DNA from 3 places in the Brevibacillus humidisoli genome. Region 2 is predicted to be linked to each of the others. Evidence: riboswitches for the same ligand, from Rfam matches in the RefSeq annotation. Region 2 holds a riboswitch; each other region holds the start of a gene.
The links. A riboswitch is a leader RNA that binds a small molecule or an ion and turns the genes downstream of it on or off. The one in region 2 is predicted to bind cobalamin.
Positions count from the first base shown of each region.

Region 1: it holds a riboswitch for cobalamin, as region 2 does, so the genes downstream of both, LOK74_RS19745 (helical backbone metal receptor) here and cobO (cob(I)yrinic acid a,c-diamide adenosyltransferase) in region 2, are expected to answer to the same signal.
Region 3: it holds a riboswitch for cobalamin, as region 2 does, so the genes downstream of both, nrdI (class Ib ribonucleoside-diphosphate reductase assembly flavoprotein NrdI) here and cobO (cob(I)yrinic acid a,c-diamide adenosyltransferase) in region 2, are expected to answer to the same signal.

Region 1 covers NZ_CP087263.1:4,048,695-4,052,905, forward strand. The annotation lists gene LOK74_RS19735 (Fpg/Nei family DNA glycosylase) at 1-322, shown strand, start outside; gene LOK74_RS19740 (FecCD family ABC transporter permease) at 440-1,531, opposite strand; gene LOK74_RS19745 (helical backbone metal receptor) at 1,506-2,513, opposite strand; cobalamin riboswitch at 2,651-2,827, opposite strand; gene LOK74_RS19750 (GNAT family N-acetyltransferase) at 2,872-3,753, opposite strand.
Region 2 covers NZ_CP087263.1:560,110-564,320, reverse strand. The annotation lists gene cobJ (precorrin-3B C(17)-methyltransferase) at 1-646, opposite strand, end outside; gene LOK74_RS02730 (histidine phosphatase family protein) at 711-1,265, opposite strand; gene cobS (adenosylcobinamide-GDP ribazoletransferase) at 1,361-2,104, opposite strand; gene cobO (cob(I)yrinic acid a,c-diamide adenosyltransferase) at 2,132-2,680, opposite strand; cobalamin riboswitch at 2,895-3,110, opposite strand; gene LOK74_RS02715 (YitT family protein) at 3,810-4,211, shown strand, end outside.
Region 3 covers NZ_CP087263.1:4,627,191-4,631,401, reverse strand. The annotation lists gene nrdE (class 1b ribonucleoside-diphosphate reductase subunit alpha) at 1-1,966, opposite strand, end outside; gene nrdI (class Ib ribonucleoside-diphosphate reductase assembly flavoprotein NrdI) at 1,953-2,312, opposite strand; cobalamin riboswitch at 2,453-2,640, opposite strand; gene LOK74_RS22645 (bifunctional transcriptional activator/DNA repair enzyme AdaA) at 2,790-3,365, shown strand; partial or broken gene LOK74_RS22640 (methylated-DNA--[protein]-cysteine S-methyltransferase) at 3,365-3,814, shown strand; gene LOK74_RS22635 (hypothetical protein) at 3,950-4,211, opposite strand, start outside.

The DNA.
Region 1 (4,211 bases), 1.4 Mb from region 2:
TATCGCCGGGATCGGCAACTGCTACTCAGATGAAATCTGTTTTCAAGCCCAGCTGAAGCCGATGCGCAAGTGCAACCAACTGCAGGAAGGTGACATCGCCCGTCTGTACCGCTCGATTACCGGGGTGCTAACCAAAGCAGTGTCACTCGGCGGCTATATGGAGAATCCGCTGTTTGCGGGAGACAGCCTAACCGGAGGATACAACCGTCACTGTCTCGTCTACGATCGTGAAGGGGAGCCGTGTCTCCGCTGCGGCAGTCCGATTCGACGTGAGAAGCTTTCGGCGCGCAAGACTTTCTTTTGTCCTGTCTGCCAAGCCTGATTGCGTCTGATCCCACAGTCATCCGTACAATCACCCGCACGGCCAACCGTACAGCAACAGCAGACCGGTCAGCCTTAGCTGCCCACCTGTACCGTACACAAGCTCTTTGGCCTGATCTCAGAAGAAACTTGTCTTTTTGTTTTTGCGCAACAGGTAGAGAAAAAACGGAGCGCCGACAAAAGCGGTGACGATACCCACCTGCAGTTCTGCCGGGCGAATCGCCAACCGGGCAAAGGTATCCGCCGCAATCAAAAAAATCGCACCGCCAAAGGCGCTGACCGGCAGCAGCAGCCGATGGTCAGGACCGATCAGAATGCGGATGATATGCGGAATCACCAAGCCGACAAATGCAATCACACCGCTGACGGAGACAGCCGCCCCGGTGACGAGGGAGGTAACTGCCAGCAGCACCTTTCGCGTCTTCTGGGTCTTCACCCCCAAGGTATGAGCCGTCTCCTCTCCTAACAGCAGGATGTTCAAGTATCTCGCGTAGCAGAACAGGATCGCCATACCGAGCAGTACCGGCAACATAATCATCGTCACATGCGCCCAACCGCGCGACGAGAGACCGCCCATCATCCAGAACAAGATCTCCCGCATCACGTTTTCATTGGAAAACGAGAGGACCAGGGAGGTTGTCGCACCGAGAAACGAACTAACCGCAATCCCCGCCAACAGCAATGTGGCCATCGGAGTGCGCCCTCGGCTGGTTGCCAGCAGGTAGACGAGAAACGTCGTGCCGGCGGCGCCGCAGAAAGCGAATGCCGGAACCAGCAGATAATGAAGCTGAGCCAAGCCTAGGTAGATCGCGATGACCGCTCCCAGTGAACCGCCGCTGGAGACGCCAATGATCCCTGGGTCCGCCATCGAATTGCGAAACAACCCTTGCATCACGGCTCCAGAGACGCCGAGAGCAGCCCCCACCAGAGCCGCAACCAGGACGCGCGGCAGCCGAATCTGCATGATGATTGTCTCATGGGCCTGGTCCCAGCCGCTCAGGTTGATCCACGGAAGCTGCGACAAGATGATTTTGGCTGTCGACAGATACGGTATCGCTACGGCCCCTGCTGCCGTTGCGGCAATCATCACGGCTGCCAGCAGAAGGCTGCAAAACAGAAGCAGAGGGAACAGCGACAAGCGCACGGTGCGATCCTTCAACTCCCCGGTCGCTTTCTTCCGTACCTTACTGATAGAGGACGTTGTATACATCTTCTACACCATTGACGACATACTGGGTAACGGCAGTCAAGTGTTTGCCAGGCACGGTCACGACACGACTTTCCTCTACGGCGGCTACGTTTTTCAGGATCGGATCATTCCGCAGTGTTTCTGCGAAGTTGGGGTGCCCTGGATTCCAGTCGCTCAACAGGATCACGTCTGGATTTAGTTCAACCACCTTTTCCAGGGAGATTTGCTTCCAGCCCTCGATGCCCGCCTCGGCAGCCAGATTAATCCCGCCCGCCCTGGTGATGATATCGTCATTGGACGTACCTTTTCCGCCCGTGTAGCCATCGGGCGTGTAGTTGAGCACAGTGGGGCGATCATCGATCTTCTCCACCTTCTCGGCGACAGCGGCCAGCCGGGCATCCATGTCGGCGACGATTTGCTTCGCCTTCTCCTCTTCTCCTACCACTTTGCCAATCGTCAGGATATTTTCTTTCATCTGGTCAATGGAATCGACAAACGAAAACATAAACACGGTCAAACCGGCATCACGCAGTTGTTTGACGACATCCGGCGACGTATAGCTGGCGACTAAGACGAGATCGGGATTGAGCGCAATAATCTGTTCTGCATTGGAGCTCTCGATTTTAGCCGCAATGTCATCTGTCTGTCCAGCAACGTTGGAAATGCCCGGATCGGTCGAGTACTGGGTGACGGCGACCAGACGCTGTTTATCCACCAGCGAGAGCAAGATCTCATCGGTCCCCAGCGTGACGGAAGCAATCCGTTCCGGCCGCTTTTCGATTACAACCTCCGCCCCGCTGCCATCTGCCAGTGTGACTGGAAAGCCAGTTTGTTCTCCTTCCCCAGACGTCGCACTCGACGGACTTGGCTGCTGTGCCGATGGCTGACTTGCAGACCCTGCAGACTGACCCTGCGGAACAGATTGTGCCTCATCGCTCCCGCAGCCAGCCAAGGCGATCAACAGGAAGACTGCCATCAACAGACTGATCCATTTTTTGTACATGATTATGACCTCCATCCGATTGTCCGTACCAAACAAAAAAGCATTTCCAACCGGGCAGTGTGGTCAGAAATGCCAGTTCAGCCATGAGAATGAATCATCTCGAAACACCCTCACACTTCCCTATCACCCGTAGGTTGCACGTGAATCGCGAACAGGCAGGTCTCCTGACTCAGGTTCATCACTCCTCTGTGCCTTCCCGAACGTATTCAGTGGCTTCATCCAGGGGAACTCACCTTTACAGTGGCGGGGACCGTGTCGGGTTATGCACCGAATTCCCTATTAAGCATGGACATGCACCTGTTCGATGGTTATCCGTTTATCCGTCATAATCATAATACGGGAACGTCCGGTTTGTCTATCAGCTTTGCCGCGTCATGAACACCTGCTCCACAGTGGGTTGAAACCCTGCTGTTGTGAGAAGCTGAACCAACCGCTGACGGGAGGCCGGCAGGTTAAACGTACTGCGGCGGCAGGACAGATCGTAAGGAGCAAACAGTTCTGTGAGCGCTGTGCGGATAATCCCGTCAGCATCATCCACTTCCGGATGTGCATCGCACTGCAGCAGAAAGATCGCCTGCACCGCCCCCGCTTCGTCATAGACCCGTCTATATAAGGCGAATCCAACAACTGCCCCCTTCTGATCGATGACTAGCAGTCCCTCTCCCTCTTTGGCACTTTGCCATTGGGTCTGCCACGGTGCCAGTCTTGGGTAAAACGGGAGCAGCCCCACTTCACGGGGTGTCACTCTGCGAATGGTGTAGAGATCCTCACCGCTTTGTGCAAACGGTTCGGCTGTAAATGGACCGGTTCGTTCCAGAAATAAGAGTCGATCGACGACCTGGTAGCCCATTTTGCGATAGAGGGAGATCGCTGACTCGTTTTGAACAAAAGCCTCCAGGGTTGCCGTGTCCACTCCCTCCTGCTCATACCGTTCCAGGGCGGCTTTGATCATGATTTCTCCGACGCCCTTGCCGCGCCACTCAGGAGCCACACAGGTGCCCCCGTTCCACGCCACTTTCCGGCCATGGATCGTCCGCAGCCCGCTCAACGTCAGTCCGGCTGGCCTGCCTTCAATACATGCGACGACCGATAGCGAGGGGGATAAATCCTCCTGCCCCATCCGGCTGACGAACTTGTCTGCTGTCGTCGACGCATCTACGTAGTATCCAGTGAACCCTTTGTTCCAGGCTGTAACCGCTTCTTCCAACGTACACTCTGTCAAACGTTTGATCTGAACCAACCTTCCCACTCCTCTCCATCTTAGGCAAGCACATGCACCTATGTGTTCTCTCACCCACAACCAATATTTTACGTTAAAAATATTTTAATCCTATAAGGCTCTCCTTTCAATCCTTTTCCCGAACCTTCCCACTTCGTTGAACCTCCTTCATTGAGCGTTCTTTCGTCGATCCGTACTGTCGCCTGATGATTCAGTGAGGGGAGGGTGATCCTGACAATGCCGATTTTCGTCGCTATCCTTTGGTTCGGATGAAAGGCTTTTACGGCTTGTTCTTCAGTAAGGCACTGCTTTCTCTCATAGTCTCTGGCTCAACTTCCTGTCCATCTACGAAAAGGACAACATACGATATTTTGTTTGTTCAGCGTATATATAGAAAAAACAGACTATTTGGAAAGGATTTTTCTGCAAATAATCGAATAATTTTGAATGTAAGCGTTTGCCTGAACATTGACCTATGA
Region 2 (4,211 bases):
GCATCTTTTCCAGCGTCGTCATCACGACATGCTCCCGCTCCCGGTAAGCGCTTTTGACGATCCCGACAGGAGTATCGGGGGAGCGGTACTTGAGCAGGATCTGCTGTGCTTCCACGATCTGCCGCGTGCGTCGGCCGCTCTTTGGATTGTAGAGAGCAATCACGAAATCAGCCTGCCCAGCCGCATCGATCCGCTTGGCAATCAATTCCCACGGTGTCAGATGGTCACTCAAGCTGATCGTGCAGGCATCGTGCATCACAGGTGCGCCTAACAGAGCAGCGCAGGAGTTGATCGCAGAAATGCCGGGAATCACTTCAACGGCCACTCCCTCGGCTTCGATCCACCCCTGTTCAACCAATACCTCGTAGATCAAGCCGGCCATCCCATAAACGCCTGCATCACCACTGGAGATGACAGCTACTTTTTTGCCCATCTCCGCCTGGCGCACCGCTTCCCGCGCCCGACTCACTTCTTCCGTCATGCCAGTGCTGACCACTTTTTGATCCGTCAACAGCCCGCTGATCAGCTCCACATAGGTGGTGTAGCCGATCACGATCTCGCTTTCCTGTATCGCGTCCCGAGCCCGTTTCGTGATATGTTCGAAACTCCCCGGTCCAAAGCCGATGACAAACAGTTTTCCTTTCATCTGTACACTCCTCTCCGTTTTTGTTTATCTAGCCTGACTCTGCTCCCGTTCCTTACGTTGCTCGCTATCGTTTTATCAGAGACTCCCATCGACTGGCCGGGATGCTGATCCAACCGGCATTAGGCAGGAGGCCAACCGATAGTCCGCACATCTGACCGATGCATTTGATCACACTGCCGTGGGTAATGATCAGCAGCCGTTCTGCAGGGTAGGCGGCCGCCAGGTGGAATAGTCCCTGCCGAATCCGCTCTCTCACTTGCGCCATCTCCTCGATGCCATACGAACCATCCATGATTTCCTCCACATCTTGGATCTGCTCGTCTCGACGCAGTTCATCTGCCGTTTTCCCTTCCAGAGGTCCAAATGACCGTTCCTGCAACTGGGGCAGCATCACGATCGGCACCCCTATCATCTCCTGTGCGATACCGGCTGATTGTCTGGCCCGCCTCAGCGGACTGGAGACGATCCGCGAAAACGGAGGGCTCTGCCGAAGCAGCTTGCGACATGCCTCTCTCACCTGCTCTTGGCCCGTCTCGTTCAGTCCGACATCCTGCACACCTTGTAACCGCCGCTCCCGGTTCCAATCGGTCTCACCGTGCCGCATCACGATCCAATCCATCTATGGTCATCACCGCCAGTCCTTTGTATCTATAGGATGATTCCCGGGCTTTGATCATGCGGTTTTTCACCATGCCGTTTTTCCCTGGGCCGGAATCAGGGCAGCCATTTATCCGCGGCTACCAGCAGCAGCAGGGCTACCGCTTCTGTCGACTCGATCAAGGCTCCGTAGGCGTCGCCGGTGTATCCACCCAACCGTCGGTGGATATAGGTGGAGAACCAATAGAGATAGAGCAGCGTCAATAAAAAGACGAGCATGTTCTGGTAGCCCACTGCCCACCAGCCAACCGACAGCACCGCTATACTGCTGACAAGCAGATGCCCTGTACCAATCCCCTCCCGCAGCCTGCTGCCGATCCCATCCTGGGTCAAGTAAGGCCAGTGGCGAATCGCGATTAGCAGATGCGTACGAGCGATTGCAGGGACGATTACCAGGCACGTCTGCAGATTGAGTGACAGCAGCTCGTATATGGCTGCGCCTTTTACCAGCAGCAGGGAAAGAGCGGCCAGAACACCCATCGCCCCAACCCGGCTATCCTTCATAATCGTCAGCACTTGTTCCCGTGGTCTGCTGCTGCCTAGGCCATCCGCCAGATCCATCCATCCGTCCAGGTGCAAGCCCCCGGTTATGTAAATCCAAAAGATGAGGGTTAGTACTGCTGCAAGATGATCGCTTAAAAGCAACTCGGAAAACCAGTTGCCCCCCCACAGCAGGAGACCGATGATCGCTCCAACCAGCGGGTAAAAAACCGCACTCCTGGACCAATCTGCTTCTTTCATCGGGTAGCGAGGTACCGGCAGACGTGTCAGAAAAGAGATTGCTTGAAAAAATGCTCCCATCTCTCCTCCTCCTCCTAGTTGCCGTCCCTAAAACTCAATGCCCTTAACCGCCGGCACTCCTTCATCGTAGTAATGCTTAACCGGGTTCATTTCCGTGACGAGATCGGCGATGTCGACAATCTCCGGTTTGGCTTGGCGACCGGTAATCACTAGGTGCATGCCATTTGGGCGATTTCGGATCAGATCCAATACGTCTGCCAGCGGCAGCACATCATCGATCGGGAAGCGCTCAATCGCCAGCGCGTTGTTCAACTCGTCGAGGATGACCAGGTCGTACTGCCCCCCCATCACCTTTTCCTTGGCCAACTGCCAGCCTTTTTCCAACGCTGCACGGTGCTCCTGAGGTGTCTTCGTCCAGGTAAATCCCACTCCTGTCTGGCAGATTTCAATCCCCAGTCGATCAAAGACGAGCTTCTCCCCGTAGGTTCGCTCCGGCGATTTAATAAACTGGATCATCAGTACCCGCTTGCCGCGTCCCGCGGCCCGTACCGCCAGTCCCAGCGCAGCCGTCGTTTTTCCTTTGCCATCGCCGGTGTAGACCAACACCAGTCCCCGCTCCTTATCCGGCCTGCTCATCAGACTCCTCCTCCTGCAGTAAGTAAAAAGAACCGGCTCCATCGCTGTGTGTTGACAGCGAAAGCCGACGCTTTGCTGATGCTCTCAACTTGTTTCGTTATGCAAACAACAGATGCATTGGCAAACAAACAAAAAACGCTTTGGCTCCTATGGGAACCAAAGCGCGGACAGCATGCGTGACAATCCTCACCTTTCCTTTGACCCGAAGGAAACCAGTGACACATACAAACAGGCAGGTCTCCTGGCTCAAGGATCATCGTCTACCTTATCCTTCCCATCGCCGGCAGCGACAGTGGATGCATCATTGCGCAAAGGAAGACTCCTCTTTTACAGTGGCGGGACCGCGTTGGATTTGCACCAAACTTCCCTTTTAACCTCATCTGCTGCCGTCCGTTCGGTACAGATGAGGACCTGTTTGCTTTTTATGCAATTGTTCCAATCCAGTGACAAGTTCTTGCTTTAATAATAACAAAAGCGGGACAGGATGCAAGGAAAAAGCTGTCTGCCAAGACCATTACAGCCTGCGCTCACCCGTACCACTGCAGCTTAACGTCCAAATACCGAATCTCATCATTCCACTGGGGGCGGAAAAACTGACATAGGCGGGCGGTTACGTCGGAATCTCCGTTTACTTGCCAACAAGATAAAGGTAATCAGACTGTGAGCAGTGAAAATCCCCACTAGACTTTGCATGAGAAAGGCAATGTCAGGCGTGAAGAGAGAGACGGACTTCCAGGGAATTTGGCTGCTATAGACAAACAACGGGATTAATCCGATCCCCAGAATGGCAGAAAGGACGCCAACAGACAGCCATATTTGATAAGAGATCATTTTATTTCGAATGATTCCTACGCAACTAAAGATAGAACCGACCACAAGGAGTACAGCAGCACTCAAGAGCACCCATTGCGTTGTGTGATTCATTTTCGATAATTCTGGATTTTCCCCGTTCATAATAGAAGTGAATTCCTTCCATCATACTCAAATAGGGTACGGCTTCAAATTCGTGGTATTTATTGGTCAAGAGAACAGCGCCGTAGTCTTGTTCGCTCTCCGAATCTCCTGGTAAGTATAATCATTTCAACCTATGCGTATAGATTGTACAAATAAACGGATACCTGGAGGAAAGATGCTGCGAAAAGGTATCGCGATCGTAATTGGCTGCCTTTTGGTGGGGACTGGAGTCAATCTGTTTATCTTGCCCCACAAGTTGATGGATGGCGGAATCATTGGAATCGGTCTGTTAGCGAAATACTACTTCTCCTGGCCTCCCGGATTGGTGATGATTTTGGTCAGTTTACCGATTTATATGCTCGTCTTTGTGTATGACAGAAGGTTATTCTACAATAGCTTTCACGGAATGTTGCTTTCCTCCTTTTTTATTGACTGGCTAAGTCCACTCCGTCGGATGCATGAGTTTCCGATTCCGTTTTCAGCGGTGGCAGGCGGAGTTTTTATTGGAGCGGGGATTGGCATTATGCTAGCGTTTCAAACGAATACGGGGGGTACTGATCTGTTGGCTCAGTTCTTG
Region 3 (4,211 bases), 840 kb from region 2:
TGTCGCTGTTGACGTACAAGATGGTGGAAATCCCTTGATCGATGTGCTGCTGGATCACCGCAATCAGATCAATCAGCTTGAACATGTCCATGTTGTAGGCTGATTTGTAGAGCAGGACATTCTCCTTCGCCAAGAATGGAGCCGGATAGTACGTGGTGGCATTTCCGTACGTTCTGGTTTCAATCTGCTCCACGATCGGCATGACCGAAGAAGTGGCATTCTGGATATAGGAGATGGAAGCGGTTGGCGCGCACGCCAATCGATAGGCATGGTAGAGGCCGTAGGTTTGAATCTCCTCTTTCAGCCGCTGCCAATCCGCTCGTGCAGGAATCGAGATCCCCTCGAATAAAGCGCCCACCTTCTTCGTTCGCGGAGCATACTCCTGTGCAAGGTATTTCGCAAAGTACACTCCTGTCGCATAATCGGATCGTTCAAAACCGGCAAACATCGTCTGCCGCTCTTTGGCGATCAGCATCGACTTTTCCAGACTGTAGAAGTTGACCATCATAAAAAAGGTGTTGGCAAAATCTTTCGCCTCTTCACTTTCAAACGGGATGCCGTTCTTGGCCAGATAGCCGTGCAGATTCATCGCTCCAAGTCCGACCGAGTGCAGCTCAGCGTTGGCTTTCTGCACCCCCGGCGCATTGCTAACACTGGTCATGTCCGATACGGCCGTGAGCATCTCCATGCCGGTGTGGACCGATTCGCGGATCAGCCCCGTTTCCATCACATTGGCAATGTTTAACGAGCCCAGGTTGCAGCTAATATCCCGGCGGATGATGTCCTCTACGCCGTAGTCGTTGATCGTGGACGTCTCCTGTAATTGAAAAATCTCCGTACACAGATTGGACATTTTGATCCGGCCCACCCCTTTTAAGGGGTGCTGTCGATTGGCATTGGAGAGAAAGATCAGGTAGGGATAGCCGCTCTCCAATTGAATCATCGCGATCTTCACCAGCATTTCGCGGGCGCTCATCAGCCGCTTCTTTTTTACATCTGGATGCTGGAGCAATTCGTGATACATCTGATCCAGGTCCATATCGTCAAAGTGCCGTCCGTATGCCTGATAGACGGAATAGGGAGCAAACACATACAGGTCTTCATCTCTCTCAGCCAGTTCAAAAAAGATGGCGGGACAGATCAGGCCGATCGAGAGCGACTGCAAGCGCGACTTTTCGTCCGCATTAATCTTCTTGCTGTCCAACAGTTCATTGGCATCCCAGTGAAAGATATTGATATAGACCGCTCCTGCTCCTTTGCGCTGACCCAGTTGATTCACATAGGAAAACGAATCTTCCAGAATCTTGGCCACCGGCATCACGCCGCTTGATGCATTGGCGATCCCTTTGATCTCTTCTCCTCTCGCCCTTAACTTGCTGAGGTTCAACGCAATCCCGCCGCCCAGCTTGGACAACTGCATGGCGGTTGACAGATTGTAGGTGATGCTGTTGAGCGAATCGTCCAGCTCCAGCAGATAGCACGACACCATTTCGCCACGTCTCGCCTTGCCGGCGTTTAAAAACGTCGGTGTCGCCGGCTGGTAGCGCTGCTCGATCATCGCTGCGGTATAGTTGGCTGCTTTTTTGACTTCTCCCTGTGCCAGATAGAGCGCGACGATGATGATCCGGTCCACATACGTCTCCAGATACTGCTTCTTATCGTTGCTCGTGACCGCATAGTCGCGATAGAATTTGGAGATGGCCATGTAAGAGGAAAACGTAAACTCATAATCATTGACCATGCGGTAGATTTCTTCGATCTGATCTACGCTATACTGGCTCAACACGTCATAGTAGTAATGGTTGTCCACCATATAGGCGATTCTTTCTGCCACGCTGTCGAAGCTGACCTGTGATGAGCTGATTTCCGCTTCGTATACGCGAACCGCCTCTCTGTCTTTGTCCAAATCAAAAAATCCATCTTCCCGGCGGTACACGATCTCATGATTTAACTCAATATGCCGCAAGTTGGTTCACCCTCTCTTGAAAGGTACGCACATCGTGCGCGGTGCCGCTCAATTCAAATTTGCACAGGATAGGAACGCGATACAGCTGTGAAATCACATCGGCGCTCCTGGCGTAGTTCTGTCCCCAGTTTTTATTTCCAGAAGCGGCCACACCCTGGAGATGCCGGTGGTTGCGCCTCAAAAACTGCAAAACATTCATCGGCACTTCGCCATATCCGGTCGTATAGGTAACCAGCACAAATGGTTTTTCCAGTGTGAGAGCCTCGTCTATCTGCGCTGATTTCATCGTAAGTTTCTGGACAAAGCGTCTTACATTTCCCGTCTTGGAATCGTAGACAATGTACAAGGCAGCTACCTCCTGTCATGTAGGCACAAAAATGTAGGCGCAAAATGAAAAGGGTATTTTTACCAAATAGGAAAAGGCAAAAATACCCCAGCGTGCGAAACTGACGTTTGTAACACCTCCCTATCTCCCGTAGGTACATCACAGTGTTGTCAGAATAGGCAGGTCTCCTGGCTCCAGTCTCATCATCATAACAGCCTTCCCGGACGTCTCCAGTGGCGTATTTGTTATGACTCCTCTGTCACAGTGGCGGGACCGCGTCGGAGTTACACCGAACTTCCCTATTAAACCCTGAAGCACGCTTCAAGGTACCTATTCCCACAATATGTAGTTTTAATATAACCAGATTAGATCAATATATAGTGTTGCGTCAAGCTCTTTCTCAGTCTGTGCTTCATTTTCCGATTGTTGCTCTCATATTTTCTACCGGTTACGTCCTGGCTTCACAGGGGCTATACTGGAGGCAGGAGGAGATGCTGCATGAATGATTGGATGTGGAGGGCGATTGCAAGCTGCGATCCTGCTTACGACGGGCAGTTTTATTATGGTTTGGTTACCACCGGCGTGTTTTGCCGACCATCTTGCCGATCGCGGACCCCAAAGCGGGATCACGTCAGGATCTTTTACCACCCGGACGAAGCGCGACAATCGGGGCTCCGTCCGTGCAAACGCTGCCGACCGGAAGAGTTGGACTGGCGCTCTCCTGAAGAAGAGTTGGCCAAAAAGCTGGTCGGTTTGATCACAGACTGTTATCACGAAACGCTTACGCTGGCAGATATGTCACAGCGGCTGTTCGTCAGTCCGTTTTACCTGCAGCGTTGTTTTACGCGCGTAATGAAGATGTCACCGGGACAATATCTGCGCAAGACCAGGATCGAGGCTGCCAAGCAACTGTTGACAACAACGGATACAACGATAACGGAGATTGCCCAGCAAGTTGGCTTCCACAGCAGCGCCCACTTCTCCTCGGTATTTCACCGGGAGACCAGCTGCACCCCGACGGAATACCGACTCCGCTATCGCGAGCCAGAAACGGAAAGGATGGTTCGGTCATAATGATTGCTGCATTTTACCAATCGCCTATTGGGTGGATCGAGATAAACGGCACCACAGAGGCCATCACGGTTGTTCGTTTTGTAGAGCAGGTCCCTGTGGAGAGAGAAAAGACTTGCCTACCTCCGGTGATAGAACAATGCATTTCTGAGCTTAATGAGTATTTTTCCGGAAACAGATTGTCATTTACCGTTCCCCTCTCTGCACAGGGAACCGCGTTTCAACAACAGGTCTGGGAGCAGCTTTGCTCGATTCCCTTTGGAGAGACGGTGAGTTACCGGGAACTTGCCCGTTTGCTTGACCGTGCACAAGCTGTACGGGCGGCAGGTCATGCCAATGGAAGAAACCAACTGGGCATTCTCGTTCCCTGCCACCGGGTGATTGGCAGCAACGGCAGTCTCACTGGTTATGCGTGGGGGATCTGGCGGAAGGAGTGGCTGTTGGCCCATGAGCGGGCTGTGTTGCAGGGAGCCGACATCACGAGCCTGTCTGCCTCTTCACATGGTGTCAAACCAGCCACCGCCGAGCTGCCTGTACTGGGGAACGGGTAATCATACGAGTTTGTTCAAAAAAATCATCTACTGCGCCTACCTTAACAACTTGGATTTTCCACATCTTTCAAGAAGCCCTTGAATACTTTTACTCCTGAGCAACGCAGGATTAACCTTTTCGATGTGACGAATGAACTCATCTGTTTTGTCTAAAACTTCATCGATAAACTCCTGTTTCGTGATCGTTTCCTGCCAGTAGCATATTGATATACAATTCAGAGGTTCCGTTACAATGAAAGAACTGATGTTATCCTCTTCTACTTGTACATGATATACGGTAAGGTCTTCACCTTCTGCA